2 regions of the Leifsonia sp. A12D58 genome follow, and region 1 is predicted to be linked to the other one. Evidence: riboswitches for the same ligand, from Rfam matches in the RefSeq annotation. Region 1 holds a riboswitch; the other holds the start of a gene.
What was found. Region 1 has a riboswitch for glycine ahead of gcvT (glycine cleavage system aminomethyltransferase GcvT). Riboswitches for the same ligand answer to the same signal wherever they lie in the genome.

Region 1 (14,773 bases):
ACGATCAACGCTTGCACGAACTCGGCTGGGCATAGAGGACTTGTCGCCTTTGACGACTCCTCGCACACTGCAGATATAGCTGAAACGAGCTTTCAAGCTGACAGAGCTACTTGCTTTGAGAATCTGGGGGAGCCATGGACATCGCACTCTTCATCCTCGAGCTGCTTGTGGTTCTGGGCTGCATCGTCATGGGCACCAGATCGAGCGGCGTCGGCCTCGGCCTCTGGGGTGGCGCAGGCGTTGCCCTGTTGGTCTTCGTTTTCAGGCTGCCGCCCGGCTCACCGCCGGTGGACGCCCTGCTCATCGTGCTGTCTGTGGTGCTCGCCTCGTCGGTGATGCAGGTTGCAGGAGGCATCGACTGGATGGTAACGATCGCGGCACGTCTCATCGAGCGCAATCCGAAGCAGATCACGCTTGTTGCGCCTCTCGTTGCGTTCCTGTTTTCTGTCGGTGCAGGCACCTCGAACATCCTGTATCCGCTGCTGCCTGTCATCCAGGATCTCTCGTACCGCAACAACATCCGCCCCTCCCGCCCGCTGTCACTGTCGGTCGTCGCTACAGGCATCGCACTGGCCTGCAGCCCGGTTTCGGCCGCCATGGCAGCGATGGTCACGCTGACCGATGTGAATCCGTACGACTACGAGCTAATCGACATCATCAAAGTGACATTCCCTGCCTGCGTCGTCGGCATCGTTCTCACCTCATTCGTGGTGCGCCGTCTGGGAAAGAACATCGCCGACGACCCCGAGATTCAGGCCAAGATTTCTGCGGGCCTCATCACGGCGCCGTTCGCTCAGCAGCGCATGGCAGCGGATGCCTCAGGTGCAGTAACAACAGCGGCTGCGGCTGCGGGGGCAGGTGCAGGTGCAGGTGCAGGTGCGGATGCAGGTGCAGGTGCGGATTCCTCAGGCGCCTCGGATCCCGCGGGCAGTCAACCCGGAAACGCCGCCCCGGTGCACGTACAGGTCACCGCAACCAAGTCAGGTCGCAATGCGGCACTTATTTTCTTCGCCGGCGTCATCCTGATCGTTGTGTTTGGGCTCTTCAAGGGCATCCGTCCACTCGACGCCGTCGGTGACCCGATCTCGATGACAGCGATCATCGAGATTGTCATGTTCGTTGCCGGAACAGTCATCTTGATCGTCTGCCGCCCGAAGGTGTCTGAGGTTCCGATGGCTACTGTCTTTCGGGCCGGCATGGTCTCGGCGATCGCACTTTTTGGTCTCGCCTGGCTCACCGACACGTTCCTGGCCGCGTACTCCGAGGAGATCGCATCCACAATCGGAGATCTGGTCACCGCAGTACCGTGGATCTTCGCCCTCGGCGTCTTCATTGTCTGTGTGCTGACCACCAGCCAATCCACGGCAACGCGAACAATCGTGCCGATCGGATTGGCGGCTGGTATCCCGCTTGGTTTGCTGTCTGGGATGTGGGCAGGAGCGTTCGCCGGAATCTATCTGTTGCCCACTAACGGTTCTCAGATCGCGGCGGCGAACTTCGACACCAGCGGCAGTACCAAGCTCGGAACCAAGCTGGTCGACCACTCGTTCTTCGTGCCGACCCTCGTCCTTGCAGGCGTCACGGTAGCGTTCGGTGCGCTGTTCGGAGTGCTCTGGGGCTAGTTGGTTTTCTGGCGCACTTCTTAGTGTCGATTCCTCCACAGAGATCGCCTGTGAAAGTTATGCACAAGGGCCGGTCAGCGGATGTTTCCGCCCGCAGGAATGTCGGTGGTGCCGAGGAGAATACGGGGTATGAACTCCCTTGTAGATCGCTTCGATAAACGGCTCGATCTGGTCGTCGAAACCGAGGCGCGGCTGGCCTCTGACGCTGGTGATCGGGCAGTCGCGATCGATGCCGCTCGGGTCGACGCGCTGGCGTTGGCAGCGGATGACACGGCCGACCAACAGCACAAAGCGCGGCGGATTCTGGTCACCGAGATCGCCGCAGCGCTCCGGTTGCCCGAGCGCACGACCGAAACGCTGATCGAGTACTCGCGGGTGCTCGTGCATGAACTTCCCGCGACGTTGGCTGTGCTGCAGTCGGGCCGAATGAGCTACCGGCACGCGACGATCATGATCGACCAGGTCTCTGGCTTGAGCGCCGAGAACCGGGCGGCTCTTGAAGAGAAGATGCTGCCGAAAGCTGTCGAACTGACTGCCGCGCAATTCGGTGACCGGGTGCGAAAAGCACGCGAACGACTCGATGAGTCATCGATCAAAGCCCGGCACGAAAGGTGCGCCGAGGACCGAGCGATGTTCCTTGACCCGGTGGCCGACGGAATGGCGAACCTGACCCTGTACCTGCCTGCGGTGCAGGCCTATGCGATCTTCAACCGGATCACCGACGTGAGCATGAGCCTGCAGGGTCCGACCGAGGATCGCACACTCACACAGTTGCGGGCCGATGTGGCAGCCGAACTGATCCTCGCCCGCGGCGACGCGTCAGATCCCGGCGGGCGCCCTGGCGTCGGCGGCTGGTCCGGGATCAAGCCCGATGTTGCCTTCCTTGTGCCGGTGCTCAGCCTGCTGGGCCAGAGCGAGGAACCCGCCACCCTCGAGGGCTACGGACCCATTGACATGGATTCCGCCCGCAAACTGGTTGGTAACGCGACGAGTTTCATCCGCATCCTCACTCACCCCGAGACCGGCGCCTGGCTCTCGGTCGGACGAGACAAATACAAGGCCCCGTCCGATCTGCGTCGGGTGCTGCAGCTGCGCGATGAAACCTGCCGAGATCCCGGCTGCAACCGGTCAGCGAGAACCTGCGACATCGACCACACGGTGGCTTTCAATGAAAACGGTGAAGAAGGCGAAACCAGTCTGGGCAATCTCGCCCATCTCTGCCCCAAACACCACACAGACAAACACGAAACAGGATGGAAAGTCACCCAAGATCCATCCGGTGACGGCACCCTGCACTGGACATCACCAACCGGCCGAAGGTACAGCACCGAGCCGGCCAATCAGATCGAATTTCCTGAGATCCAGGCGAAGGCGAAGACGAGGTCCACGCCCGAGCCCACGCCCGAGCCCACGCCGGTGACAGAGCAGATGCCTCCGCCGTTCTAGCAGTGGTCCAGGCTCCGACGCTCTACGCAGCTGCGTCGCGAAACAGATCCCACGATGCCTTGCACGCGTGAGCTATGCGATCGACGTGCTCAGCGTCTGGCGTGACCCATCCGCTACCCGGTTTCATCAGCGTTGCGGCGTTCGCCTCTCCCAGCAAAAATTCGCGCAGAAATTCGGCCTGCACAGCAGCGAGAATCAGCCCGACAGCGTCCGCCTGCGGTTGCAACTCCCTGAAGCGTGCACCGGCCTTGATGATCTCGTAGCTACCGAGATACGGCTTGTTCAACGCGACGTCATCGGGCAGGTCAACAGCGAAACCAGCGCGATGCGCATCGGCGAGTGAGCGGATGCGGTCGGGCTGCATCGTCACCGGTTGCGCGACTCCGGCCGCGTCCACACGCGGGTCACCGTCCGCGTCGCCGCGGTTTGACAGAGCGACGACGCGAGGGAGCCTGTCGGCCTCCGGCCTGTCAACGTTCACCGCGCCATCCGGTGTCGTCGTGTGGTTCATGGTGTCGTGGAACGAGAGCGTGGTGAACGTCGTGGTGCCAGAGAGCGCCGCGCCTTTGTCGGCTGCAGCCCCCAGTTTCGCCTCGACAAAGCGCTCGATGAGCGCATCCCTGGTGCTCTCGTACACGCCGAGTCCATGGGTCGCGACTTCGGTGAATGTATCGGCTAGGTCGTTCAGTTCAGCCTCGGAGTGCGGGATTTTCAGCAGCGGGTAGAACGAAAAGGTGACGGGTCGCACGGCGTCGACGCCGCTGAGGTCGGTGCGGACTCCGCGGCCGACGGCCTCGACCCGCGCGAACGCTTCGCCGAGCGTTGCCCGCAGGTCGGCGGGCTTCTCGCGGTTCGGATCTCTGATCATGCGGGGATGCGGGTTCTCCACATAGACGATGCGCGGATCGATCTCGGCCCAGCGCCGCACGATGGGACTTGTCGACTGATCGCTGAAGTCGAACTGCAACCGCCTGGTGAACTCCGGTGCAAGAAAGCGGGCGAGCTCGGCGGGAATCGCGGCGCCGGAGTGCGGGCAGCTGACGAGCACATCGGCCGTGCTTATCGCTTCATCGAGGCTGCGAGAATCTCGATCTTGGTAGAAGGTGAGGTCGTCCGGAGTGAACACGGTACCGGCTGGAATCAGCAGGGGAGTCGCATCGGTCATGCTCCGAAGGCTAACCACGCTGTCTGCTGGCGGCGAGGGCTGGAAGACAATCCCTGAGCGATGCATCCGGGTGTCGAACGAACCGAGTCCGGTGGCGCTAGGCTGGCTGCAGACAAGTGAATATAGGGCCAATAGGTCGATGCGGAAGAGCCAGTAGCGTCATCAAAGCTGGCACCGAAGGAGCAATCCTCCCCGATAATCTCTCAGGTACGTGTACCGCATTGAACTGGCCACTCTGAAAAGTGGATCTTGTGAACACATCGAGATCCCGCCCACGGTGAAAGTCACGACCTTCTGGTCGGACGAAGCTCTCAGGCCGGATGACAGAGGGGGAGTTCCCACGGGGCTCGATCGAGCCTCGGCGAATCTCGCCCGCCGGCATCGTCGGGCGACGTCCCGGAGAACTCATGACCTCGGCATCCGAAAAAACAACTGTCGCACCTGACGCTGTCGCACCTGACGCTGTCGCACCTGACGCTGTCGCACCAGACGCGCAGCGCCTCTCGCCACTGAACGACGCCCACGTGGCCGCAGGCGCCAGCTTCACCGACTTCGCCGGCTGGCAGATGCCGGTGCGTTACACCAGCGACCTCGCCGAGCACCACGCCGTGCGCACCTCAGCCGGCCTCTTCGATCTGTCACACATGGCAGAGATCATGGTCGAGGGCCCGGATGCCGCCGCCTACCTCGACTACGCCCTCGCCGGCAAGATCTCGGCGGTCGCACTCGGCCAGGCCAAGTACAGCCTGCTGCTGAACGAGGCCGGCGGCATCGTCGACGACCTCGTCGTCTACCGTCTGGCGGATGACAGGTTCCTCGTTGTCGCTAATGCCGGCAACCGCTTCCCCGCCGCCGAGGCGCTGATCGCTCGCGCAGCCGGCTTCGAGGTGAGCGTCACCGACCAGAGCGACGATGTTGCGCTGATCGCCGTACAAGGACCGAACTCCCGCGCCATCCTCGAGGCCACAGCCCGCCTCACCGATTTCGGCATTCCGCTCTCCGAGCTCAAGTACTACTGGTCGACTCCCGCAACCTTCACCGGACTTCCCGTGCTCGTCGCCCGGACCGGCTACACCGGCGAAGACGGCTTCGAGCTCTACATCCAGGCGGATGCCGCTGCCTCGCTCTGGGACGCCATCGTCGTCGCCGGCACTGCGCACGACCTCGTACCCGCCGGACTCGCCAGCCGCGACACGCTTCGACTCGAAGCCGGTATGCCGCTGTACGGCCACGAACTCGGCCTCGACACGTACCCCGCCCAGGCCGGCCTCGGCCGCGTCGTCGCCCTGGCCAAGGAGAGCGACTTCGTCGGTCGAGCAGCGAGTGAAACCGGTCCGGCAGCGGATGCCCGAGTGCTCGTCGGCCTCGTGTCAACGGGTAAGCGCGCCGGTCGCGCCGACTATGCAGTCTTCGCCAGCGCAGACCCAGTAGCCGCTGATACGGCAGACGCAGCAACATCCACTGAGCCCGTCGGCATCATCACCAGCGGTGCGCTCTCGCCGACACTCGGGCATCCGGTCATGATGGCCTACGTCAACCCCGACCTGGCCGAGATCGGCACCGAACTCTTCGTCGACGTGCGCGGAACCCGCATCCCGGCATCCGTCACGAAGCTCCCGTTCTACAAGCGCCAGAAGTAATTCGCGCACTCACTCACGCTCACACCCACCCCGCAGAGGAAACTATGACTGACAAGACCGAACTCAAGTACACAGCAGAGCACGAGTGGCTGCGCATCGATGGTGACGTCGCCACCGTTGGCATCACTGCCTATGCGGCAGACAAGCTCGGAGATGTCGTCTTCGTCGAGCTGCCCACGGTCGGTGCAGGCGTCACCAGCGGAACCGTCGTCGGCGAGATCGAATCCACCAAGTCGGTCGGCGAACTTTTCGCTCCCGTCAACGGCACGGTCACCGAGATCAACGATGCAGTCGTCGGTAACCCCGAGCTCGTCAACAGCGACCCCTTCGGCGAAGGCTGGCTCATCAAGGTGTCGTTCACCGAGCTGCCGACGCTGCTCAGCTACGACGAGTACACCGCGCTCGTCGGCGAGTAACACCAGCCGCAAGCATCCATCACCCTCACAACAGGTTCGACACCAGGAACGCGCAGGTTCAGTTCACTCATGTCTCAGGCTTTTGCAGGACGTCACATCGGTACGGATTCCGACGCCCAATCACAGATGCTCGCGGTACTCGGCTATGACTCGGTCGAGTCACTCGTCGATGCTGCCGTCCCCGCGTCGATCCACGTCGACCAGTTCCGCGTCGAGGGAGACAGCACGCTGCCGCCCGCAGCGACCGAGCGTGAGGCGATCACCGAACTTCGCGCGCTTGCCGGTCGCAACACGGTGAAGCGCTCGATGATCGGTCTCGGTTACTACGACACCATTACGCCGGCCGTGATCAAGCGCAACGTGCTCGAGAACCCGAGCTGGTACACGGCATACACGCCGTACCAGCCCGAGATCTCGCAGGGCCGGCTTGAGGCGCTGATCAACTTCCAGACGATGATCACCGACCTCACCGGACTCGCAACGGCCAACGCTTCGATGCTCGATGAGGGCACAGCGGTCGTTGAGGGCATGATGCTCACCAGGCGCGCATCCAAGCTCACCTCGAACCGTTTCATCGTCGACGCCGACGCACTGCCGCAGACCAAGGCACTGCTGGCCAATCGAGCGGATGCCGTCGGCATCGAACTCGTCGAGGTCGACCTCGCGGCATTGGTCGAGGCCAACGCTGACAACCCCGAGAATAACGTTGCAGATGCTCACGCCGAGCTGGGTGAGCACTTCGGAATCTTCATCCAGTACCCGGGCGCATCAGGCCGCATCTGGAACCCGCAGGCCGTCATCGCCGCGACCCAGGCGCAAGGTGGCCTCGCCGTCGTCGCCGCCGACCTGCTTGCACTTACCCTCATCGCGTCACCCGGCGATCTCGGAGCGGATGTCGCCGTCGGCACCAGCCAGCGCTTCGGTGTTCCGATGGGCTTCGGTGGCCCGCACGCCGGCTACATGGCCGTGCGCAAGGGACTCGAGCGTCAGCTTCCCGGTCGCCTCGTCGGTGTGAGTGTCGACGCAGCAGGCCACCCCGCATACCGCCTGTCACTGCAGGTGCGCGAGCAGCACATCCGTCGCGATAAGGCGACATCCAACATCTGCACAGCTCAGGTGCTTCTGGCCGTCATGGCCGGAATGTACGCGGTCTACCACGGTCCGGCCGGCCTGAAGGCGATCGCAACCGAGGTACACGAGAGCGCGAGCGAGCTCGTCGCCGCGCTGACGGCATCCGGTGTGAACGTCATTAACGACAGCTACTTCGACACCGTACGTGTGTCGGTTCCCGGCCGTGCAGCAGAGATCGTCGCTCGGGCGGCGAACGACGGCATCAACCTGTACCTCGTTGATGCCGACACCGTCGGAGCGTCGGTCGACGAAACCACCACCCGTTCAGACCTCACCAGGGTCGTCGGCGCATTCGGTGGTCGCAACGCCTTCGGCGCCGTCGACTTCGACGCGCTTGCCCCCGCTGCTTCGGCAAACGCGGCAAGCAGCCTGCCGACAGACCTGGCTCGCACCAGCGAGTACCTCACGCACGCGGTGTTCAACACTCACCGCTCAGAGACAAGCATGATGCGCTACCTCAAGCGCCTCGCTGACTACGACTACGCACTCGACCGCGGCATGATTCCGCTCGGCTCCTGCACGATGAAGCTGAACGCTGCGACCGAGATGGAAGCCGTCACCTGGCCCGAATTCGGTGGCATCCACCCGTTCGCTCCCAAGGATGACGTTGCCGGCTACCTCGAACTGGTCAACCAGCTCGAGACCTGGCTGACGGATGTCACGGGCTACGCGTCTGTCTCACTGCAGCCGAACGCGGGCAGCCAGGGTGAGCTCGCCGGGCTCCTCGCCATCCGCGGCTACCACCTCGCCCAGGGCGACACGCACCGTACCGTCTGCCTGATTCCCTCGAGCGCGCACGGCACAAACGCTGCTTCGGCTGTGCTGGCCGGCATGCGCGTCGTCGTCGTCGCCTGCGACGAGCTCGGCAACGTCGATCTCGATGACCTGCGCGCGAAGATTGCTGAGCATGCCGAGAACCTCGCCGCGCTCATGATCACGTACCCGTCGACGCACGGTGTCTACGAGCACGAGGTTCCAGCAATCACGAAGGCCGTGCACGATGCCGGCGGCCAGGTTTACGTTGATGGCGCCAACCTCAACGCCCTGCTCGGCTTCGCCCGTTTCGGTGACTTCGGCGGCGACGTCTCGCACTTGAACCTCCACAAGACGTTCTGCATCCCGCACGGTGGTGGCGGCCCCGGCGTCGGTCCGGTCGCAGCACAGGCACACCTCGCGCCGTTCCTGCCAGGCCACCCGCTCGCACAGTCGAGCGAGCACTACCTGCTCGACGCTGCTCAGGCTGGCAACACCGTTGAGCACCGCGGCGGACCCGTGTCGGCAGCACCGTACGGCAGCCCGAGCATTCTGCCGATCTCGTGGGCGTACATCCGCATGATGGGAGCCGACGGCCTCAAGAAGGCGACGGCATCCGCTGTGCTCGCGGCGAACTACGTGGCCAAGCGTCTGTCTGAGCACTTCCCGGTGCTCTACGCGGGCGACAACGGACTCGTCGCTCACGAGTGCATCCTCGATGTGCGCCCGCTCACCGAGGCAACCGGAATCACCGTCGACGACGTGGCCAAGCGCCTCATCGACTACGGCTTCCACGCGCCGACGATGAGCTTCCCTGTCGCAGGCACTTTGATGGTCGAGCCCACCGAGAGCGAAGACCTCGGCGAGATCGATCGCTTCATCGACGCGATGATCGCGATCAAGGCCGAAGCGGATGCCGTCGCAGCCGGCACCTGGCCAGCCGACGACAACCCGCTCCGCAATGCACCGCACACCGCGCAGTCGGTAATCGAGGGGGAGTGGACACACGACTACACCCGCGAAACAGCGGTCTATCCCGTGCGTGCGCAAATCCGAGGCAAGTACTGGCCCCCGGTGCGTCGCATCGACCAGGCCTATGGAGACCGCAACCTGGTCTGTGCCTGCCCGCCGCCCGAGGCCTTCGAGAGCTAGCCTCCTCTGGAGCTAGCCCTACGCCCCGAAAACACGCGCGCGAAATCGGAGTTGTGGTCGTTCTCAGGTGCTGAGAACCGCCACAACTCCGATTTCGCGTTAATTCGTGGGGGCGGGGGAGGGCGTGAGGGTGGGGGTCGGGGTGGGGAGCACAGAGGGCGCCAGGAGGTCTGGCCACCAGGCCAGCGCTAGTGGATAGCCGACGAACGACGCGATATCCAGAATCCAGTGCGCGATCACGAGGGGCATCGTTCGGCCCCAACGGGTGTAGCACCAACCGAATACGATCCCCATGGCAACGTTGCCGAAGAACGGCCCGATGCCCTGGTACAGGTGATAGCTCCCGCGCAGTATCGCCGAGCTGATGATGATGTTCCAGCGCGACCAGCCGAGTTCGGCTAGCCGGGTGAACAGGTAGCCGACAACGATCAACTCTTCGCTGAGTGCCGAACGAAGTGCAGAGAAGATCAGGATCGGAATCGTCCACCAGAAACTGTCAAGCGGGGCAGGGACGACTGCGACAGTGAAGCCGAGTGCTCGCCCGACCAAATACAGGGCAAGGCCAGGAATTCCGATGATGACGAGCAGTCCAATACCGCGCTTCAGATCTGTGCCCGGTTGCGTGAAATCGAAGCCGAGTCGCGTGAACGAGCTCTGGCCGGGTCGCCACAAAAGATAGAGCACCAGGGCGACAGGGAAGAGAGCGAAGAAGATGCCCAGGAACTGGTACGTGAAGTCGAGCCACTCGCGGGGCGACTGCGATCCATTGAGCGTGGCCGACTGGTCGGCGAGGGCAACCTTCGACGTGAGCTTGGCAATGATCGACACGATCGAATAGACAGCGGATGCCCCGAGCGAGAGCCCGAGCACAATCACGATCTCCAAGCGCAGCTGGATTCGTCTGCCTCGAGAGATCGGCAGCGCTGCCGCCGCGTCGCTCACTTCGCAACTCCGGCGAGAATGAGCGCGGCACCAGCGGTTCTATAGATGGAGCGGGATGCGAGCAAGGCAGACATGCGTCCAATCATGCCAGCCGGTTGAGCGACCCGTGGGTGGCGGACTTATCACATTCACGACACGGAACGCGCCAAATTGTTCATCTGAGGCCGATTTAGCGCACTTATCTTGTGTAATTGGCAAAGAATCCTCAATCACGTTACTTCTATGTAACGTTTCTCTCCTCAATTTGGTGCATGCACTGGTGCAGTTTTAGTCTCGTGTGTATCTGGCGTGTCGGCTTGGTCACAAACCGTGCTGCTTCGCTCCGTTTTGCACAGGAGGAAAATTGAAAATCAAGAAGCTTGGCATCACAGCCATTGCTTTGGCTTCAGTGGGAGCGCTCACGCTCTCCGGCTGCGCCAGCGACAGCAAGTCGACTGAATCGGCTGGAGACACTTCAGCCATCATCAGCACGAACGGTTCAGAGCCACAGAACCCGTTGCTTCCCGCCAACACCACTGAGACCGGCGGCGGAAAGATCGTCACGTCCCTCTTTGCTGGTCTGGTTTCGTACACGTCCACCGGTGACATCGAGAACGAGGTCGCTAAGTCGATCGAATCCGATGACGCTCAGAACTGGACTGTCACGCTGAACGACGGCTGGACGTTCACGAACGACGAGCCCGTCACCGCGAACTCGTTCGTCGACGCATGGAACTACGCAGCACTGGCCAGCAACGCCCAGGGTGGTTCGTACTTCTTCGACGACATCGTCGGCTACTCGGCTGAAGCCGACTCAGAGCTCACCGGCCTCAAGGTCGTTGACGACACCACGTTCACCGTTGAACTGGCCGCTCCCGAGGCCGACTGGCCTCTGCGTCTCGGCTACTCGGCATACATGCCGCTTCCCGAAGCCGGCCTTGCCGACATGGAAGCCTTCGGCGAGAACCCGATCGGAAACGGCCCGTACATGCTGGCCTCCGAAGACGCGTGGGAGCACGACGTCAAGATCGACCTCGTCACTAACCCTGACTACGATGGCGTTCGCAAGCCCGCCAACGGTGGACTGAGCATCGTCTTCTACGCATCGCAGGATGCCGCATACGCCGACGTTCAGGGTGGAAACCTTGACGTTCTCGACGCCGTTCCGGACTCCGCGTTCGAAACCTACGAGGATGAATTCGGTGACCGTTCGGTCAACCAGGCTGCTGCGATCTTCCAGGGATTCAACATCCCGGGCTACCTCGAGCACTTCGGCACCGACGAAGAAGGCGCACTGCGCCGTCACGCCATCTCGATGTCGATCAACCGCGACGAGATCACGGATGTCATCTTCCAGGGCACTCGTACCCCGGCCACCGACTTCACGTCGCCGGTTATCGCTGGTCACTCTGACAGCCTCAAGGGTGCAGAGTTCCTCGAGTACAACCCGACCGAAGCCAAGAAGCTCTGGGCTGAAGCCGATGCAATCTCCCCGTACACCGGCACGTTCGACATCGCGTACAACTCCGATGGTGGACACCAGGCCTGGGTTGACGCAGTCACCAACAGCATCTCCAACACGCTCGGCATCACTGCCGTTGGCAAGCCGTACCCCACGTTCGCCGCAGCACTTGACGACCGTGAGCAGAAGAAGCTGACCGGCGCAACGCGTGCAGGATGGCAGGGTGACTACCCGTCGCTCTTCAACTTCCTTGCCCCGCTGTACCAGACCGGTGCTGGCAGCAACTACGAGGAATACAGCAGCCCTGAGTTCGACAAGCTGCTCAAGGAAGGTGCAACTGCAACGTCTGTTGAAGACGCGACCTCCAAGTTCCAGGAAGCACAGGAAGTGCTGCTCGCTGACATGGCGACAGTGCCGCTCTGGTACGCAAACGTCAACGGTGTGTGGGCCGACACGGTCGACAACGTCGTGTTCGGCTGGGACTCAGTTCCGCTCTACACGCAGATCACCAAGGGCTAGTCTTACCCGCTAACCCAGCTCTCTAAAAATCGCCCTGCTGTCCGAGGCGTTTTCAACCTCGGACAGCAGGGCGACTATGCTACTTCAGTGATTGTGATCCCAATGCTCCTTCTAGCCCACGGAGGATGCTGATGCTCTGGTATACAGGCAAACGTATTCTTCAGATGATTCCCGTTTTCTTCGGCGCAACATTCTTGATTTATTTCATGGTGTTCTCGCTTCCGGGTGACCCGATTGCCGCCCTGTACGGCGATCACCCACCCGCCCCCAATGTGGTCGAAGCAGTACGGGCCCAGTACAACCTCGACAAGCCATTCATCGTTCAGTACCTGCTGTACATCGGCGGACTGTTCCAGGGCGACTTGGGCACGACCTACTCTGGTCGTCCGGTTGCAGACGTCATGGCATCCGCTTTCCCGATCACGCTTCGCCTGGCTACACTCGCCCTCTTCTTCGAGGCAGTCGCCGGTATCACCGTCGGCCTCATCGCGGGTCTTCGCAAGGGCAAGTTCTTCGACGCGAGTGCACTCGTCGTGAGCCTTCTGCTCATCTCGGTGCCGACATTCGTCATCGGCTTCGTTCTGCAGCTCGTCTTCGGTGTGCAGCTCGGTTGGGCCAGAACGACGGTGAGTGGAGATGCTCCATACAGCGAATTGGTACTGCCGGCCATCGTGCTCGCTTCAGTGTCATTCGCCTACATCGTGCGACTCACCAGGGCCAGCGTTGCTGACAACCTCAACGCTGACTTCGTCAGGACTGCAACGGCCAAGGGTCTGAGTCGTCGTCGCGTTGTTCAGGTTCACGTTCTGCGCAACTCGCTGGTTCCCGTCGTCACGTTCCTGGGCGTCGACCTTGGTTCTCTCATGGTCGGAGCGATCGTGACAGAGGGAATCTTCAACATCAACGGTGTAGGTGGGACCGTCTACCGTGCAGTCAAACTCGGCGAGGGCCCCACAGTCGTGTCCTTCATCGCTGTGATGGTCATCATCTTCGTGGTGGCCAACCTGCTCGTCGACCTGCTCTACGCTCTGCTCGACCCGAGGATCCGTTATGCGAAATAGAAATACCCAACTCCAGGAGCACTACGTCGCTCCTCTGGAGGAGACCCCGATCGTAGCCATCGATCGTCTGGATGAGTCGGAGAAGGCGCGCAGTACCTGGGCAGACGCCTGGGACTCCATGCGTCGTCGCCCGACATTCTGGATCTCGTCGGTTTTGATCTTGCTCATCATCATCGTTGCTGCCTTCCCTGGCCTGTTCACTTCGGTTTCGCCGAACCTGAACTGCCAGCTGGCGAACAGCAACGGCGGGCCTGTTGCCGGTCACCCGCTCGGCTTCACCCGTCAGGGCTGTGACGTGTACTCACGGATCATCTTCGGTGCGCAGGCTTCTGTCACCGTCGGTCTGCTCGCAACACTGTTGGTCACGATCACAGGCGTCATCGTCGGTGCACTTGCCGGCTACTACGGTGGAGCACTTGACTCCATCGTGTCGCGCGTAGGCGACATCTTCTTCGCGATCCCCACCGTCCTCGGTGCAATCGTCCTGATGTCGGTTCTCCCCGAGCGCACTCCCGTCACAGTGGCACTTGTGCTGTCGATATTCGCGTGGCCTCAGATCGCTCGTATTATGCGTGGCGCTGTGATGTCTGCGCGTAACTCTGACTACGTGATGGCGTCGACTGCCCTGGGTGTGTCGAAGTTCCGAATCCTGCTTCGTCACGTCGTTCCCAACTCGATTGCTCCGGTCATCGTGGTTGCGACGATCTCGCTCGGAACGTTCATCGTTGCTGAGGCGACGCTGTCGTTCCTGGGTATTGGTCTGCCGCCGAGCGTCATGTCCTGGGGTAACGATATTTCCCAGGCGCAGACGTCAATCAGGACCAACCCGCAGGTACTGCTGCTTCCGTCTGCAGCGTTGTCGCTGACCGTCCTCTCCTTCCTTATGCTCGGAGACGTCGTTCGCGATGCTCTCGACCCGACAGCGAGGGCACGCCGATGAGCCAGCTTGTAACCGAACCAGCACCCCAGAGCAAGGATGTGACCGAACAGCCACTCCTGCAGATCCGCAACCTCGAGGTCGGTTTCCGCACCCAGCGTGGCCTGGTGCCCGCCGTGCGCGGCGTTGACCTGACTCTCTACGCCGGCCAGACACTGGCCATCGTCGGCGAGTCTGGTTCTGGCAAGACGACCACCGCGCAATCGGTAATCGACCTGCTGCCAGGTACCGGACAGGTAACCGGCGGAGAGATTCTCTTCGAGGGTCGCGATCTCACGAAGCTGTCGCAGAGAGAGATCACTGATGTCCGTGGCCGCCTGATCGGCTACGTTCCGCAGGACCCGATGTCGAACCTGAACCCGGTGTGGAACATCGGTTTCCAGGTCGAAGAGGCGATCAAGGCCAACAATGTCGCCCAGGGCAAGGAAGCGCGTAAGCGCACCATCCAGGTTCTGCAGGAAGCCGGTCTGAGCGACGCGGCAGAACGACTCAAGCAGTACCCGCACCAGTTCTCCGGTGGCATGCGCCAGCGCGTACTGATCGGTATC
Region 2 (14,773 bases), on a different contig from region 1:
GTATGTGTCTGCGCTGTCGATCAAGACGCCGTCAACTGGCCAGCTGGTCAAGAACCTCTCAGGGGGCAACCAGCAGAAGGTCGTCATCGCCAAGTGGCTGGTCAAAGACTGCGACGTCTTGATCTTCGACGAACCGACCCGCGGAATCGATGTGGGCGCCAAAGACGAAATTTATGCGCTGCTTGACTCGCTGGCCGCTGCGGGCAAGGCGATCATCATGATCTCCTCCGAGCTGCCAGAGGTGCTTCGTATGTCGCACCGCATTGCGGTGATGTGCGAGGGCCGCCTCACCACGATTCTCGACAATGCTGACGCGACCCAGGAAAACATCATGGATTACGCGACTCGAATGAGCTCCGAAGGAACGGTAAACGCATGACCTCCATCACATCCGGCGCAGCGCCCCTCTCCACGCCTCGCATCATCGGCAGGCTCCGCGGGCAACTGCAGCAGCTGTTGGCGTTCGCGAGCCTCATCGTCATCGTGATCTTCTTCTCGATTGCGAGCCCGCACTTCTTCACCACCTCCAACATCACCAGCATCCTGGTGGCCGCGACGGTGACCGGAATCCTGGCGCTCGGCACCACATTCGTGATCATCACCGGTGGCATCGACCTCTCCATCGGTACCGGCATGATCCTGTGTGGTGTGATGGCCGGCGTCTTCCTTACCTACTGGGGTTGGCCGATTTGGGCCGGCGTGCTCGGTGCAGTCGCATTCGGTGCGCTGATCGGATTCGTCAATGGCGTCAACGTCGCCATCCTCAAGATCCCGCCGTTCATCGCAACGCTGGCCATGATGCTGGTTGCGGCAGGACTGGCTTTGGTGATCAGCGGAACCAAGCCGATCTACTTCAAGGACACCCCCGACTTCCAGTCGATCATGAACCTGTCGATCATCCCCGGCATGCGTTTTCCGCTCGGTGTCGCCATCTTCATCCTGATGATCGTGATCGCCGCAGTGCTGCTCTCACGCACGATCTTTGGGCGTTACACCTACTCCATCGGCAGCAACGAAGCCGCAACTGCGCTCTCAGGCGTCAACGTAAACAAGTGGAAGATCGTCATCTACACGGTCTCCGGGGTGTTCGTGGGTGTCGCCGGCGTGCTGGCCGCCTCGCGACTCAGCTCGGCACAGCCCACCGGCGGCATGGGCCTTGAGCTCGAAGCCATCGCCGCAGTCGTCATCGGTGGCACGTCGCTGGCCGGCGGCAAGGGATCGATCGTCGGAACCGTCATCGGCGCCCTGATCATGGCCGTGCTCACCAACGGACTGCGCATCATGTCGATCCCCCAGGAGTGGCAGTCGGTGGCGGTTGGCTGCGTCATCCTGCTCGCTGTTTACCTCGACATCCTTCGACGCCGCGGAAACTAGCGCAGCGTCGCTGCCTGGGTCACCACCGCTTCACCCTGCACCTCCACGCACCTCCCACATTTCCATGCAATTTGAGTGATCGAACGAAGGAGTTTGTACCCCATGAACAAGAGACTGATTACAGCGATGGTGGGCATCACAGCCGTTGCCGCCGCCCTCTCCGGCTGTGCAGCGGATTCCGGAACCGCAGGCGCTTCAGGCGATAAGCCGTACATCGCCATCGTGTCGAAGGGCTTCCAGCACCAGTTCTGGCAGGCAGTCAAGCAGGGTGCCGAGCAGGCTGCTGAAGAGTTCGACGTCACCATCAGCTTCGAAGGTCCAGACACCGAAGCGGATGTCGACCAGCAGATCCAGATGCTGCAGACGGCACTCGACAAGCAGCCAGCAGCCATCGGCTTCGCTGCACTCGACAGTCAGGCTGCAGGCCCGCTGCTGCAGCAGGCGAAGGACTCCAACATCCCGGTGATCGCCTTCGACTCCGGCGTCGACAGCGACATCCCCGTCACCACTGCATCGACCGATAACAAGGCAGCGGCGGCCGAAGCGGCCAAGCAGATGGCCGACCTGATCGGCCACGAGGGCCAGGTCGCACTCGTTGTGCACGATCAGACTTCAGTCACCGGTGTTGACCGTCGCGACGGCTTCGTCGAATACATGGAGAAGAACGAGCCGAAGATCGAGATCGTTGACGTGCAGTACGGCGCAGGAGACCAGGCCAAGTCGGCTGACCTCGCCAAGGCGATCATCGCCTCCAACCCGGGCCTCAAGGGCATCTACGGAAGCAACGAGGGTTCGGCCATCGGCGTCGTGCAGGCGGTCAAGGAACTCGACCTCACCGGCAAGCTCACCATCGTCGGCTTCGACTCGGGCAAGGCCCAGATCGACGCGATCAACGACGGTCTGATGGCCGGCGCGATCACGCAGAACCCGGTCGGCATCGGCTACGAAACCGTCAAGGCAGCAGTCGCAGCGATCAACGGCGAGAAGGTCGCAAAGACCATCGACACGGGCTTCTTCTGGTACGACAAGACCAACATTGACAGCGACAAGATCAAGGCTGTCATCTACGAATAATCAGCAGCCGCATAACGAAGCGCCGGGATCGATATCGATCCCGGCGCTTTCGTGTTGGTGCAGTTGGTCGGCCAGCGCCCTACGCGGATGCCCGTGCGGCGTCGCGCAGCCACTGCTCGACACCGGAGATGTGCACTGTCGTGAGCGCCTGAGCCAAGCCGGCGTCCCCGCGCTCCAGCGCATCCACTATTGCCTTGTGCTCATCGAGTGTGCGCTCGACCGAGTTTGCCTGAGTGAGACCGCGCCAGATGCGTGCCCGCACTGTATTGCTCGACAGCGAATCAATCAGGCTCGACAGGTATGAGTTGCCTGAGGTGGCGACGATCGCGCCATGGAACTCGAGGTCGTGCGCGACGAGGCCTTCGACGCTGGTCTCGTCGTTGACCGATTCGATCTGTGCACGCAGTTTCTGCACATCCTCCGGGGTGACATGGCTTGCGGCCAGCGCCACGGCGGCGGGCTCCAGGATGCGGCGCACCGCAAAGAGTTCGAGGATCGACGAGTCGTCGTGCAGGTCGACGACGAATGACATCGCTTCAAGCAGCAGGCGAGGCTCGAGGCTGGTGACATACGTACCGTCACCGCGTCGCACATCGAGAACACGGATGACCTCGAGGGCCTTGACTGCTTCGCGCATCGAGCTGCGAGAGAGTCCGAGCCGTTCGCTCAATTCCTTTTCGGGAGGCAGCCGGTCCCCAGGGCCGAGTGCGCCGGAGAGGATCATGTCTTTGATCTTGAGGATCGCTTCGTCGGTGACGGCCATGCAAAGATCCTACCTTTGTGGGGCGCCGGCTGGACTCCGTAAAACGGCCATGAACCACCGTCTCGGCCAGGGGAGGCGCGCCTAGCGGATTTGCTCCTGCTTCGACTTGACCGGGATCAGCAGCGCGAGGCCGAGAGCGATGACCACGACGATGCCGAGGATGCCCCAGTACTGCGCGCCACCGAAGGTGACGAACAGCGCGAAGGCCGTCGGGGCCAGGAATGTCGCGGCCTTGCCCGTCGTGGCGTAGAGGCCGAACACCTCGCCCTCGCGCCCGGCAGGGATGACCCTGGCGAGGAACGAACGGCTGGCCGACTGGGCCGGGCCGACGAAGAGGCAGAGCGCGAGGCCGAAGGTCCAGAAGATGATCTGGCCACCGTCGTGCAGGAAGAAGACCGCTGACCCGCAGATGATGAGACCGATGAGCGAGGCGACGATGACCGGCTTCGGGCCGATCTTGTCGTCGAGCAGACCGATCGTGACGGTGGCGACACCGGCAACGACGTTGGCTGCGATGGCGAAGATGATGACCTCGCCGGGGCTGAAGCCGAAGGTGCCAGCGGCCAGAATTCCACCGAATGCGAAGACACCGGCAAGCCCGTCGCGAAACACCGCACTGGCGATCAGGAAGAACACCGTCTGGCGACTTGTCTTCCACAGTGCTGCGATGTCGCGGCCGAGGCGCGCGTATGAGGCGAAGAAGCCGACCTTCGCCCGTGCGACCTTGGCCGGAGCATGGTACTCAGGCACGGCGAGCAGCACAGGCAGTGCGAAGAGACCGAACCAGACAGCAGAGACAAGCATGGCGACGCGCACGTCGAGGCCGTTCTCGCCGGTGACGCCGAACAGGCCGACGTCGGGATGGATGAAGCCGAAGTACACGATGAGCAGCAGCACGATGCCGCCGAAGTAGCCCATCGACCAGCCGAATCCGCTCACCTTGCCGATTGAGCGCGGGGTCGAAACATTCACGAGCATGGCGTTGTAGTTCACCGAGGCGAACTCAAAGAAGACTGTGCCGACCACAAGCAGGAGCAGCCCGAGCCAGAGGAAGCTTGGTGAGGGCTCGACGAAGAACATCAGCGCGGTTGCAGCGACGACGATATAGGTGTTGACGGCGAGCCAGAATTTACGGCGGCCCGAGACATCGGAGCGTTGCCCGGTGATCGGTGCGAGCGCAGCAACGATGAGCCCAGCGCCGGCCAGTGCCCAGCCCAGCTGGCTTGACACATACGCTTCGCCACCGAAAGCTTCGCCGGTGAGATACACGGTGAAAACGAACGTCGTCACGACAGCGTTGAACGCCGCGCCGCCCCAGTCCCAGAGGCTCCACGCCACGATGCGGCCCTTGCGAGCCGTCTGGTTGCTCACGGCGTCAACCTGAGCCGTGTCGACCCCGATTGTGGCCGCTGCGCCGTCCGGCGGAGTCAGGTGGGCCGGCGGGAAGTTGCGGGGCGCATCAGTGCGCTCCGGCTTCGAGTGGTCATTCATGTGATCAGGCTAGTGGCGACAGGTAAACAATGAGGACAGGCGAGCACTGAGTCAACTCAGGTATGGTGTGGACAACTCACAATTTCATACGCCATCGATCCGCTGCGGGAGAGTTCTGCCGCAGTAATCCCGGCAGGCGCCGTAGGAGCAACTCCTCCCCAGGAATCTCTCAGGCCCCTGTACCGCAGCGGGAGGCAACTCTGAAAAGTGGTCAGGCAATTGCCGTGGCCCACCGACGGTGCAAGCGTCGCCCAGCCAGGCCGCACGCGGAAACTCTCAGGTCCGATACAGAGCGGGGAGGAACACACCGACTACTGCGCGCTTGCGCGTCAGGCCTGACATCCGGAGTTCCTCATGACCCCTCACGTACCTCTCTTATCCCGCACGCATATCTGTCGCAGTGCACCCCTCTGTTGCAGCGCACAGAGCTGCGCCGCCGTTGCCCGCGCGCTGGCGCCGTCGTACACCTAAAGAAGGAGGAGACGATGGCTGTTGGAGTATTCGACCTGTTTTCGGTTGGAATCGGACCCTCGAGTTCGCACACTGTTGGACCGATGAGGGCCGCTGCAGTATTCGCCGGCGAACTGGCCACTCTCGGCCACGCCGACAATGCCGCTGGGCTGCGCGTCGACCTCTACGGATCACTGGCCGCCACCGGTCGGGGGCACGGCACAATGACCGCTGTGCTCCTCGGCCTTGAAGGTCGGCATCCAGAACTGATCCTGCCTGACGAGGTGGAGGCATGCCTCGCCAGGATGGCAGCCGATGGCGCGATCGTGCTGGCCGGCATCCGCTCGCTGCCGTATGTCGAGGCCGACATGATCCTGCATCCGCTCACGGTGCTTGCCAGGCACACGAACGGAATGAAATTTGAGGTGACGGATGCCGCCGGTGAGGTGCTGCACCAAGCCACCTTCTTCTCGGTGGGTGGTGGCTTCATCGTGCGTGAGGGCGAGGAACAGACCGCGGCCGAGCAGTTGGCTGCCTCCAAACAGGAGCTTCCGCTGCCGTTCCGCACCGCGGCCGAACTGCTGGCGCACTGCACTAGCGAGGGGCTGAACTTCAGCGGTGTGATGCTGCGCAATGAGCTGGCCACTCGCACTGAATCGGAAGTCGCCTCGGGGCTGCTGCACATCAGGGACGTGATGGAGGAGTGCAAGAACTCAAGCATCGCGCGCAGCGGCACGCTGCCAGGCGGACTGAACGTGCGTCGCCGCGCTCCGGGTTGGTATCAGCGCCTGCTGGTCGAGGACCCCGATCGGGATCCGAAGTACTGGCAGGAGTGGGTCAATCTGGTGGCGCTCGCCGTCAACGAGGAGAACGCATCCGGTGGTCGGGTCGTCACGGCGCCGACGAACGGCGCGGCCGGCATCATCCCCGCTGTCATGTTCTACGCGACGCACTATGCGCCGGGCATGGACACCGCCAGCCAGGAGGTGAAGGACGAAGCTGTCGTGCGGTTCCTGCTCGCGGCAGGTGCTGTCGGAGTCCTTTATAAGGAGCAGGCGTCGATATCCGGCGCAGAGGTCGGCTGCCAGGGCGAGGTCGGTTCTGCATCGTCGATGGCCGCTGCCGGGCTGGCCGAAATACTCGGCGGAACACCCGAGCAGGTCGAGAACGCGGCCGAGATCGCCATGGAGCACAACCTGGGCCTCACCTGCGACCCGATCGGTGGCCTCGTGCAGATCCCGTGCATCGAGCGCAACGCCATCGCGGCCGGCAAGGCAATCAATGCGGCGAAAATGGCGCTCTGGGGCGACGGCACGCACCGCGTGTCGCTCGACGAGGTCATCGTGACGATGCGCGAGACCGGCAAGGACATGAGCTCGAAGTACAAGGAGACCGCGCTGGGCGGCCTCGCCGTCAACGTGGTGGAGTGCTGACCGAGTAGCAGCGTGGTGCGGTGTTCTAGCGGCGCGCGCCGAGTGCCCAGCCGGCGCTGAATGTAACGACGGCCAGGCCGACGACGCCCATGAGTAGTCCGGTCTGGCCCTGCGGCGTCGCCAGAAAGTAGACCGGGGTAAAGACTGCCTCGGCGAGTGGTGAATACGCGTACCAGCCGAATGAAGGAGTGCCGCCTGTAGCGGTCACCATCAGCGTGAGACCGACGAGTATCGCAAGCAGGCCGATGCCGCCGAGCGCCATCAACCACGTCAATCGTCGACGGGGTGAGGCAGATTCGGCGGCTGCAGACTCGGAGTCATTCATAGCGTCAGGCTAGCAAGTGGTGTAGCGATGCCCGCGGCAGGTGCGGGGTGGAAGCTAGCCAGAGGGGCCCCGGGCGTGGCGCTCTTAGACCTTCCTGATGCGGCGGTGCACGATTATTGCGGTGAGCCCTGCGATGAGGAGAATGAGTGCTCCGAGCCCCGCCGCGCCGCCGCCGAAACCGGTCGAGGCCAGCTGTGGGTCGACTGCCGCCGGCGCAGCGCTGGGCGTGACGGTCGGGGTCGGGGTCGCGGTTGGCGTAGCCGTGGGCATCGGGGTCGGAGTCGGAGTCGGAGTCGGAGTCGGTGGCGTGACTACCGCGACGGCGGTCCACTGGGCGTAGAGGGTCACGTCACCGGTCACGGCGTTGGCGAAGTTCCACTTCGTGCCGCCGGTCGGGGCCGTGTACCAACCATTGAGAGTGAATCCGGTGCGGGACGACGCGCCAGGCGCGGCGATCGTCGTGCCGTAGTCGGTGGTGCGGGATGCGACGGCGCTGCCGCCCTGTGGGTCGAAGCTGACAATGTGGCGGTCGAGCGTGAACGTCGAGTACAGGGTGAGGTCGCGAGTCAGGACGGTCGTCGGCGTCATGGCCGTGGTGCGCGCGGCATCCGTTGACCAGCTGAAACCGTAGTGCGGGATCGCGGTTAGCGCCGGAAGGCTCAGCTGCGCCGCAGCAAGCGTGCTGGCATATACGCGCATCGGAGCGATCGTCACCGGCGTGTTACCGGGGCCGGTTGTGGTGGTGTCGAAGGTGAGCTCAAAGCTGTTGGCGCCGACGCCGACGGTTGACCCAACGGAGCCGGTACCGATGATCGCTCCGGTGTTATTGATGGCCCCAGCGCCGCTGATGGTGCCATTGTTCACGATGGTGCCGGAGTTCTGTACGGTGGTGCCCGCCGGAATGGTCAAGGCGCTGCCTGGCGTGATCGTCAGGGATCCGCTGTTCGAGAGCGAGCCGAATGCAGCCGTGTTCGAGGCGCCGCCGATCAGGAACGAACCGGGAGCGGATGACGCGGAGACCGTCACCTGCGCGCCGTTGCCGATGGTCAGTGCGCCGCCATCACCAGTGAAGGCACCGCCGCCGATGGCCGTACCCTGCAACCCGCCGTTGGCCGTAACCACGCCTCCTGTGATGGTGACGGTGCCGCCGTTGCCGACGCCGACGCTGCCCTGTCCTCCGCCAATTCCGGAGGCGTAGATTCCTGCCTGTGCGGTGACGGTGCCGCCGGAGATGGTAGTGATCCCGCCGTTGGTTCCGCCGTTGCCACCGCCGATTCCCGCACCTTGGTCTCCGCCAGTTGCAGTGACGTCGCCTCCGCTGATCGTTGTCGTGCCGCCATTGCCGCCGTAGCCGCCGCCGATTCCGGCAGCCGTGGCCCCTCCGTGTGCGGTAACCGTTCCCCCGGTGATTGTGGTGGTTCCTCCCGCGCCCAGGAAGCCGCCGCCGATTCCGGCGCCGCCAGTCCAGAGGGTAATGGCGTCGGTTCCTCCCTGTGCGGTGACGGTTCCGCCGGTGATGGTGACTGTTCCACCATCTTCAAACGGCTGCCCCCCAATTCCGGCTGCATCGTCGCCACCGGTCGCGTCGAGCGAACCGCCGGTTCTACTGTCGCCGATGACCAACTCTGTACCCGCAGGAACTCCGACTCCAGCCAGGTAGGGTGCACCGGCTGCCGACAGGTCCTGCCCGTTCAGGTCGAGCGTCACCGGGTGTCCGGGGACGACGTTCAGGGCGGGGCCCGTTGAAGGAACGTCAATGTCAGCGCCGAGGGTCACCGTTCCGCCCGCGGCAAATGCGGCGACCAGTCCGGCGGCATCGGTGACGGTGGTGGTGGCTGCAGACGCGGCCTGCGCAGGAGCGGCGGTGAGCCCGAACGTGAGCAGTGCTGCAGTGACTGTCACAGTCGCCGCTGTTCGCCCAACGGACGTGCGCTGTGCGCGGGTATGCAGGGGGCGTCGAGCAGCGATCATCGGTGATTTTCCTCCAGGGTTGCGAAGCATGCAGGCACACGATATCGGCGTGGCCCCACGGCGCACTGGCAGGTACTGACCCCAGTTATGGGAGTATACGTAGCGTTTTCCGACTCGGTCTCGCGAAATCGCCGTACGCGGCCTGACCGAGTGCGGTGTGGCAGAAAACGCCAACTGACCGGCTTCTCTGCAAAGTTGAGTCATTCACACTCAACTTTCAGCCGGTCATCTTGACAAGAAAAACCCGGGAATGGAATACTTGAGTCAGCAGCGCTCAACTCTTAATGTGCGGCTGCACAAGTTTGAAATACAGCACCACAACCGGAAGCAATTGAAGGAGACGCACATATGTCACGTGCAGTAGGTATCGACCTCGGAACCACCAACTCGGTGGTTGCAGTTCTTGAGGGTGGAGAACCCACCGTCATCGCGAATGCTGAAGGCCTTCGCACCACCCCGTCAGTGGTCGCATTCACCAAGGATGGTGAAGTGCTCGTCGGTGAAACCGCCAAGCGCCAGAACGTCACGAACGTCGACCGTACGATCTCCTCGGTCAAGCGCCACATGGGCACCGACTGGACTGTCGGCATTGACGACAAGAAGTACACCCCGCAGGAGATCTCGGCTCGCATCCTCGCCAAGCTGAAGCGCGACGCTGAGCAGTACCTGGGCGACAAGGTGACGGATGCCGTCATCACCGTCCCCGCATACTTCAACGACGCCGAGCGTCAGGCAACGAAGGAAGCCGGCGAGATCGCTGGCCTCAACGTGCTGCGCATCATCAACGAGCCGACCGCTGCTGCACTGGCATACGGCCTCGACAAGGGCAAGGAAGACGAGCTCATCCTGGTCTTCGACCTCGGTGGTGGAACCTTCGACGTCTCGCTCCTCGAAGTGGGCAAGGACGACGACTTCTCGACAATTCAGGTTCGCGCCACCTCCGGTGACAACCGCCTCGGTGGAGACGACTGGGACCAGCGCATCGTTGACTACTTGATCAAGAAGTTCAAGGAGACCACCGGTGTCGACGTCTCGAACGACAAGATCGCCAAGCAGCGCCTGAAGGAAGCGGCTGAGCAGGCCAAGAAAGAGCTCTCCAGCAGCATGTCGACCAGCATCCAGCTGCCGTACCTGTCGCTCACCGAGAACGGTCCAGCCAACCTCGACGAGACGCTGACGCGTGCACAGTTCGAGCAGATGACGCAGGACCTCCTCGACCGCACCAAGAAGCCGTTCCAGGACGTCATCCGCGAGGCCGGCGTCAAGGTCAGCGACATTGCACACGTCGTGCTCGTCGGTGGATCAACCCGTATGCCCGCTGTGTCCGAGCTCGTGAAGCAGGAGACCGGCGGACAGGAGCCCAACAAGGGCGTCAACCCTGATGAGGTCGTCGCCGTCGGCGCCGCACTCCAGGCCGGCGTGCTGAAGGGTGAGCGCAAGGACGTTCTGCTCATCGACGTCACCCCGCTGTCTCTCGGTATCGAGACCAAGGGTGGCATCATGACCAAGCTCATCGAGCGCAACACGGCCATCCCGACCAAGCGCAGCGAGACCTTCACCACAGCGGATGACAACCAGCCGTCTGTTGCGATCCAGGTGTTCCAGGGCGAGCGCGAGTTCACCCGCGACAACAAGAACCTCGGAACGTTCGAGCTGACCGGTATCGCACCGGCTCCGCGCGGTATCCCGCAGATCGAGGTCACCTTCGACCTCGACGCCAACGGCATCGTGCACGTGTCCGCCAAGGACAAGGGCACAGGCAAGGAGCAGTCGATGACCATCACCGGCGGTTCGTCGCTGGCGAAGGAAGACATCGAGCGCATGGTGCGCGAGGGTGAAGAGCACGCTGCAGAAGACAAGCGCCGCCGTGAGGCCGCTGAGGTCCGCAACGGTGCAGAGCAGCTCGCGTACTCGATCGACAAGCTGATCAAGGACAACGAAGACAAGCTGCCTGAAGACGTCAAGTCCGAGGTTCAGGCTGACGTCGACGCCCTCAAGTCGGCACTCGCCGGTGAAGACGACGACGCAGTGAAGACCGCCTTCGACAAGCTGAACGAGAGCCAGGGCAAGCTCGGCGAAGCAATCTACGCTTCAAGCCAGGCTGAGGCCTCTGCTCCCGCCGGCGACGCAGGCGAGCAGCCGACAGACGCAGCGTCTGACGAAGACGTTGTTGACGCCGAGGTTGTCGAAGACGAAGACGAAGCGAAGAAATAATGGCTGACGACATCCGTCCAGAAGATGAGCCAGTAGCCGAAGGGGCACCAGAGTCTGGTGCCCCCGGGGCCGCGGGCGAGACTGCTGCCGCAGATGCTGCCGCCGCCGATGCAACGGCCGATGGGATTGAGGAGGACGAGCTGACCGTGCAGGACATCCTGGATGCTGCAGATCGCGAAGCCTCAGACCCGTCGAACGAGCACCTGGCAGATCTCAAGCGCATCACCGCCGAGTATGCGAACTATCGCAAGCGCACCGAAGCCAACCGCGAGGTTGAGCGGGAGCGCGTCGTCGGCGATGTCGTCAAGGTTCTGCTGCCCGTGCTTGACGACCTGCACCGTGCTGAGAAGCACGGCGACCTCGAGGGCGACTCGGCATTTGCCACCATCGCCGCGAAGTTGCGCAGCAGCGTCGAGAAGCTGGGGCTGACCCCGTTCGGTGAGGTGGGAGAAGATTTCGATCCCACCATCCACGAGGCGATTTTCCAGCAGCCAAGCGCCGACGTCACCACCGAGACCGTTGCGGATGTTGCTGAGACGGGTTACCGCCTCGGCTCCACCCTGCTGCGAGCGGCCAAGGTCGTGGTCCGGGTACCGAGCGATGGCTAGCCAGGACTGGTTCGACAAAGACTTCTACAAGGTCCTCGGGGTGTCGAAAGACATCACGCCGGCCGAGTTGAAGAAGGTCTACCGCAAGCTCGCACGTAAGTATCACCCGGACTCAAACCCGGGGGATGCCGCAGCCGAAGCGAAGTTCAAGGAGATCAGCGAGGCCCACTCGGTGCTTTCCGATCCTGAACAACGCAAGGAATACGACGCGGTTCGCGCCATGGGCAGTGGAGCACGCTTCACTGCCCCTGGCGGCGGCGGCGGGCAGCAGGGTGGCTTCGACGACGTCTTTGGCGGCATGTTCGGCGGGGGTGGCCGGCAGCAGCAGAGCTACTCCTTCCAGCAGGGTGGCTTCGATGACATCCTTGGTGGCATGTTCGGTGGGGGCAATCCCGGCTTCGGAAACGCCAGCGGCGGTTTCCGCGGCTATGGCGGGCCGACCCGCGGGCGCGACGTTGTCGCATCCGCTACCGTCGACTTCATCACCGCTACTCAAGGCGACACGATCACTCTGCAGACGCAGGATGGTCACCCGATCAAGGTCAAGATTCCGGCGGGCGTTGCCAACGGGCAGAAGATCAAACTGCGCGGCAAAGGTCAGCCCAGCCCGGACGGCGGAGAAAGCGGAGACATCATTTTGACTGTCAATGTGCGCAAGCACCCCGTTTTCGAGCGTGATGGGTTGAACCTGCGCGTAACGGTTCCGGTGACATTCGCTGAGGCAACTCTCGGTGCCACTATCGAAGTACCCACCCTCGGCGGGAGCCCCGTGAAACTGCGGGTTGCTCCCGGCACGCCGAGCGGGCGCGTACTGCGGGTCAAGGGTCGCGGCGTCAGCACCTCGAAGGGCACGGGAGACCTGCTCGCCGAGGTGCAGGTAGCTGTGCCATCTCATCTCTCGAAAGAGGCCGAAGAGAAGCTCGCTGAGTTTGTCGATGCCTTGCCGAAGGAGAACCCGCGCGAAGATCTTCTGGCGAGAGCCAGAGGCTAAATATGGATGAGAATTCACCGGTTTTCGTCATCTCGACAGCGGCCGAACTGGCTGGAATGCACCCGCAAACCCTGCGCCAGTACGACCGCATCGGATTGGTGAGCCCCGGTCGCACGCTCGGAAAGTCGCGCAGGTATTCGATGCGCGATGTGGCAAAGCTGCGAGAAATCGCGCAGCTGAGTGGCGAAGGTGTGAGCCTGGAAGGCATCAGGCGCATCCTGAATCTCGAAGACGAGGTGAACCGGCTGCGATCCAGGGTTGGTGAACTCGAAACCGCGCTCGCCGACGAACTGCTGAACCGACCAGGTCGCCGCGTCTTCGCTGCCGGATCGGCCGGTGACGTGATTTCGATGAGGGCAGGCACCAGACTGCGGCGGCAGAACGCCGTTGCCATCTGGCGGCCACTCGAGCACAAGTAGGCCAGCCGCACGTTGAGCTGAATCGCTTCGTCCAGAACGCCCCACACCCCAGGTGTGGGGCGTTCTGTCGTTAAGCGCCGGCTAGTGCTCCAGCGCCCTGATCGCGAGCCAGGCCGCCGTGCGGTCGTCAGGGTCCGACATCGACAGCCCGGTGAGCGTTTCGATCCGCTGGATGCGACTGTTCAGGGTCTGCCGGTGGATGCCGAGCTGCGTGGCGGTGACTCCCCATGACCCGTGTTCGGCGAGGTACACGCGCAGCGTCTGCGTGAGCTCGCCATGAAGACCGGCCCCGTTGCGCAGAGCGTCGAGGGCATCGGCGATGTTCGTGCGGGAATCGTCGTCGAGCCGATCGAGCACGTAGCGCACCGTCGGGAGCGCGCGATAGCGGGCCACAGCCCGACTGTCGGTTACGGCGACATCGTGCGCCTGGCGGGCCTCGGACGCACTGCGGGCGAGCGCGTCGATGCCGGCGCTCGATCCGAACCCACAGCGCAGCGGAACCTGCACGTCGTCGGCGTAACTCTCCACCTGGGCGGCGATCTGCTCGACGCGATCGTCACGAATGAAGGCGAGCACCCGCCCGTTCACCGTCGACATCACATGTATGCAGCCGAGTTCGTCAAACCACCTCGCGACCAGGCGTTCCAGGTCGACCGATTTCGATCGTGAGCTCAGCACGAATGCCGTGAGTGAGTTCTCGTGCACTCCCCACCGGCGCAGCAGTGACACGTTGTCGACAACGTTTCCGGTGAGCAGGCTCGACACCATCACCTCGCGACCGAGGCGCTCAGTGGTCGCATGGTCGTGCGTGCGGAGGATGAGATCGAGCAGGGCGGCGGCCTGCGACGCCAAATCTCGGCTGCGGCTCATCGAGCCCTCGTGAGAGGCAACGACCAGGTAGGCGGTCAAGTCTTCGTTCGAGCCGACCGGATGCACCTGCAGGCCGGGATGGCGCACTCGAACGGGGCGTCGCAGCGCGACCGCCGTCGCATCCTGCACGTGCAACGCGCCTGCGCCGGCGCTCGTGATCGCATGGCCTTGGCTGTCGAGCAGCACTGCCCAGCCGTCGATGCGGTGCGCGAGTTCAGCGATCACCGCGTTGACCCCGCCTCGGCGGGCGACCTGGGTGAGCACCTTGGTGCCGATCGTGACCAGGCGGTCCTCTGCCGCTCGGTCATCGGCCAGCAGCCCGGCGAGCGTGGGCACCAGCACGGCGGCCGATGTGCCTGGGCACAGGATCGCCGTCGCCCCTGCGTCGGTGACGAGGGAGAGAGTGGCAGCTGAGGCGTCAGCGGCGATGATGACTGCCGAGCGGATGATCGTCGAGCGGGGGTCAGCCGGATCGAGCAGCGCCCGCAATTCAGCGGGCGACGCGACGACCAGACTGGCGAAGTTGGGATGCGCGAGAACGGTGAAACTCTCGGCAGGGAGCACCGAATCGACGGAAGTACCCGGACCGACCGAGGTGCCGACGAGGTCGCCACCCAGCACCCGGGCGAAGGAGAGAACGTCACGAGCCATTACGCCAGTGTACGAAATGATGAACACCCCTGAATTTCTCACCATTATTCACAGCGCATCCAGCTCTCACCGACACCTAGCATCGGCGTAACCCGATTTTCGATCTCAGGAGGATTCCATGAAGGCTGTTGTCTTCCGT

Region 2: linked by a shared signal. The riboswitch ahead of ACMT3I_RS12000 (L-serine ammonia-lyase) and the one ahead of gcvT (glycine cleavage system aminomethyltransferase GcvT) in region 1 are both predicted to bind glycine.

What each region holds. Positions count from the first base shown of each region.
Region 1 is NZ_JBLJAT010000001.1:559,476-574,248, forward strand. It holds gene ACMT3I_RS02720 (metallopeptidase family protein) at 1-35, shown strand, start outside; gene ACMT3I_RS02725 (anaerobic C4-dicarboxylate transporter family protein) at 135-1,622, shown strand; gene ACMT3I_RS02730 (DUF222 domain-containing protein) at 1,752-3,068, shown strand; gene ACMT3I_RS02735 (N-formylglutamate amidohydrolase) at 3,091-4,233, opposite strand; glycine riboswitch at 4,366-4,462, shown strand; gene gcvT (glycine cleavage system aminomethyltransferase GcvT) at 4,641-5,873, shown strand; gene gcvH (glycine cleavage system protein GcvH) at 5,918-6,289, shown strand; gene gcvP (aminomethyl-transferring glycine dehydrogenase) at 6,359-9,325, shown strand; gene ACMT3I_RS02755 (CPBP family intramembrane glutamic endopeptidase) at 9,425-10,267, opposite strand; gene ACMT3I_RS02760 (peptide ABC transporter substrate-binding protein) at 10,611-12,227, shown strand; gene ACMT3I_RS02765 (ABC transporter permease) at 12,359-13,288, shown strand; gene ACMT3I_RS02770 (ABC transporter permease) at 13,278-14,228, shown strand; gene ACMT3I_RS02775 (dipeptide ABC transporter ATP-binding protein) at 14,225-14,773, shown strand, end outside.
Region 2 is NZ_JBLJAT010000004.1:260,036-274,808, forward strand. It holds gene ACMT3I_RS11975 (sugar ABC transporter ATP-binding protein) at 1-379, shown strand, start outside; gene ACMT3I_RS11980 (ABC transporter permease) at 376-1,374, shown strand; gene ACMT3I_RS11985 (ABC transporter substrate-binding protein) at 1,477-2,448, shown strand; gene ACMT3I_RS11990 (FadR/GntR family transcriptional regulator) at 2,528-3,211, opposite strand; gene ACMT3I_RS11995 (MFS transporter) at 3,293-4,702, opposite strand; glycine riboswitch at 4,798-4,897, shown strand; gene ACMT3I_RS12000 (L-serine ammonia-lyase) at 5,188-6,585, shown strand; gene ACMT3I_RS12005 (hypothetical protein) at 6,611-6,910, opposite strand; gene ACMT3I_RS12010 (InlB B-repeat-containing protein) at 6,995-8,881, opposite strand; gene dnaK (molecular chaperone DnaK) at 9,230-11,095, shown strand; gene ACMT3I_RS12020 (nucleotide exchange factor GrpE) at 11,095-11,703, shown strand; gene ACMT3I_RS12025 (DnaJ C-terminal domain-containing protein) at 11,696-12,694, shown strand; gene ACMT3I_RS12030 (heat shock protein transcriptional repressor HspR) at 12,697-13,113, shown strand; gene ACMT3I_RS12035 (PucR family transcriptional regulator) at 13,195-14,634, opposite strand; gene ACMT3I_RS12040 (alcohol dehydrogenase catalytic domain-containing protein) at 14,753-14,773, shown strand, end outside.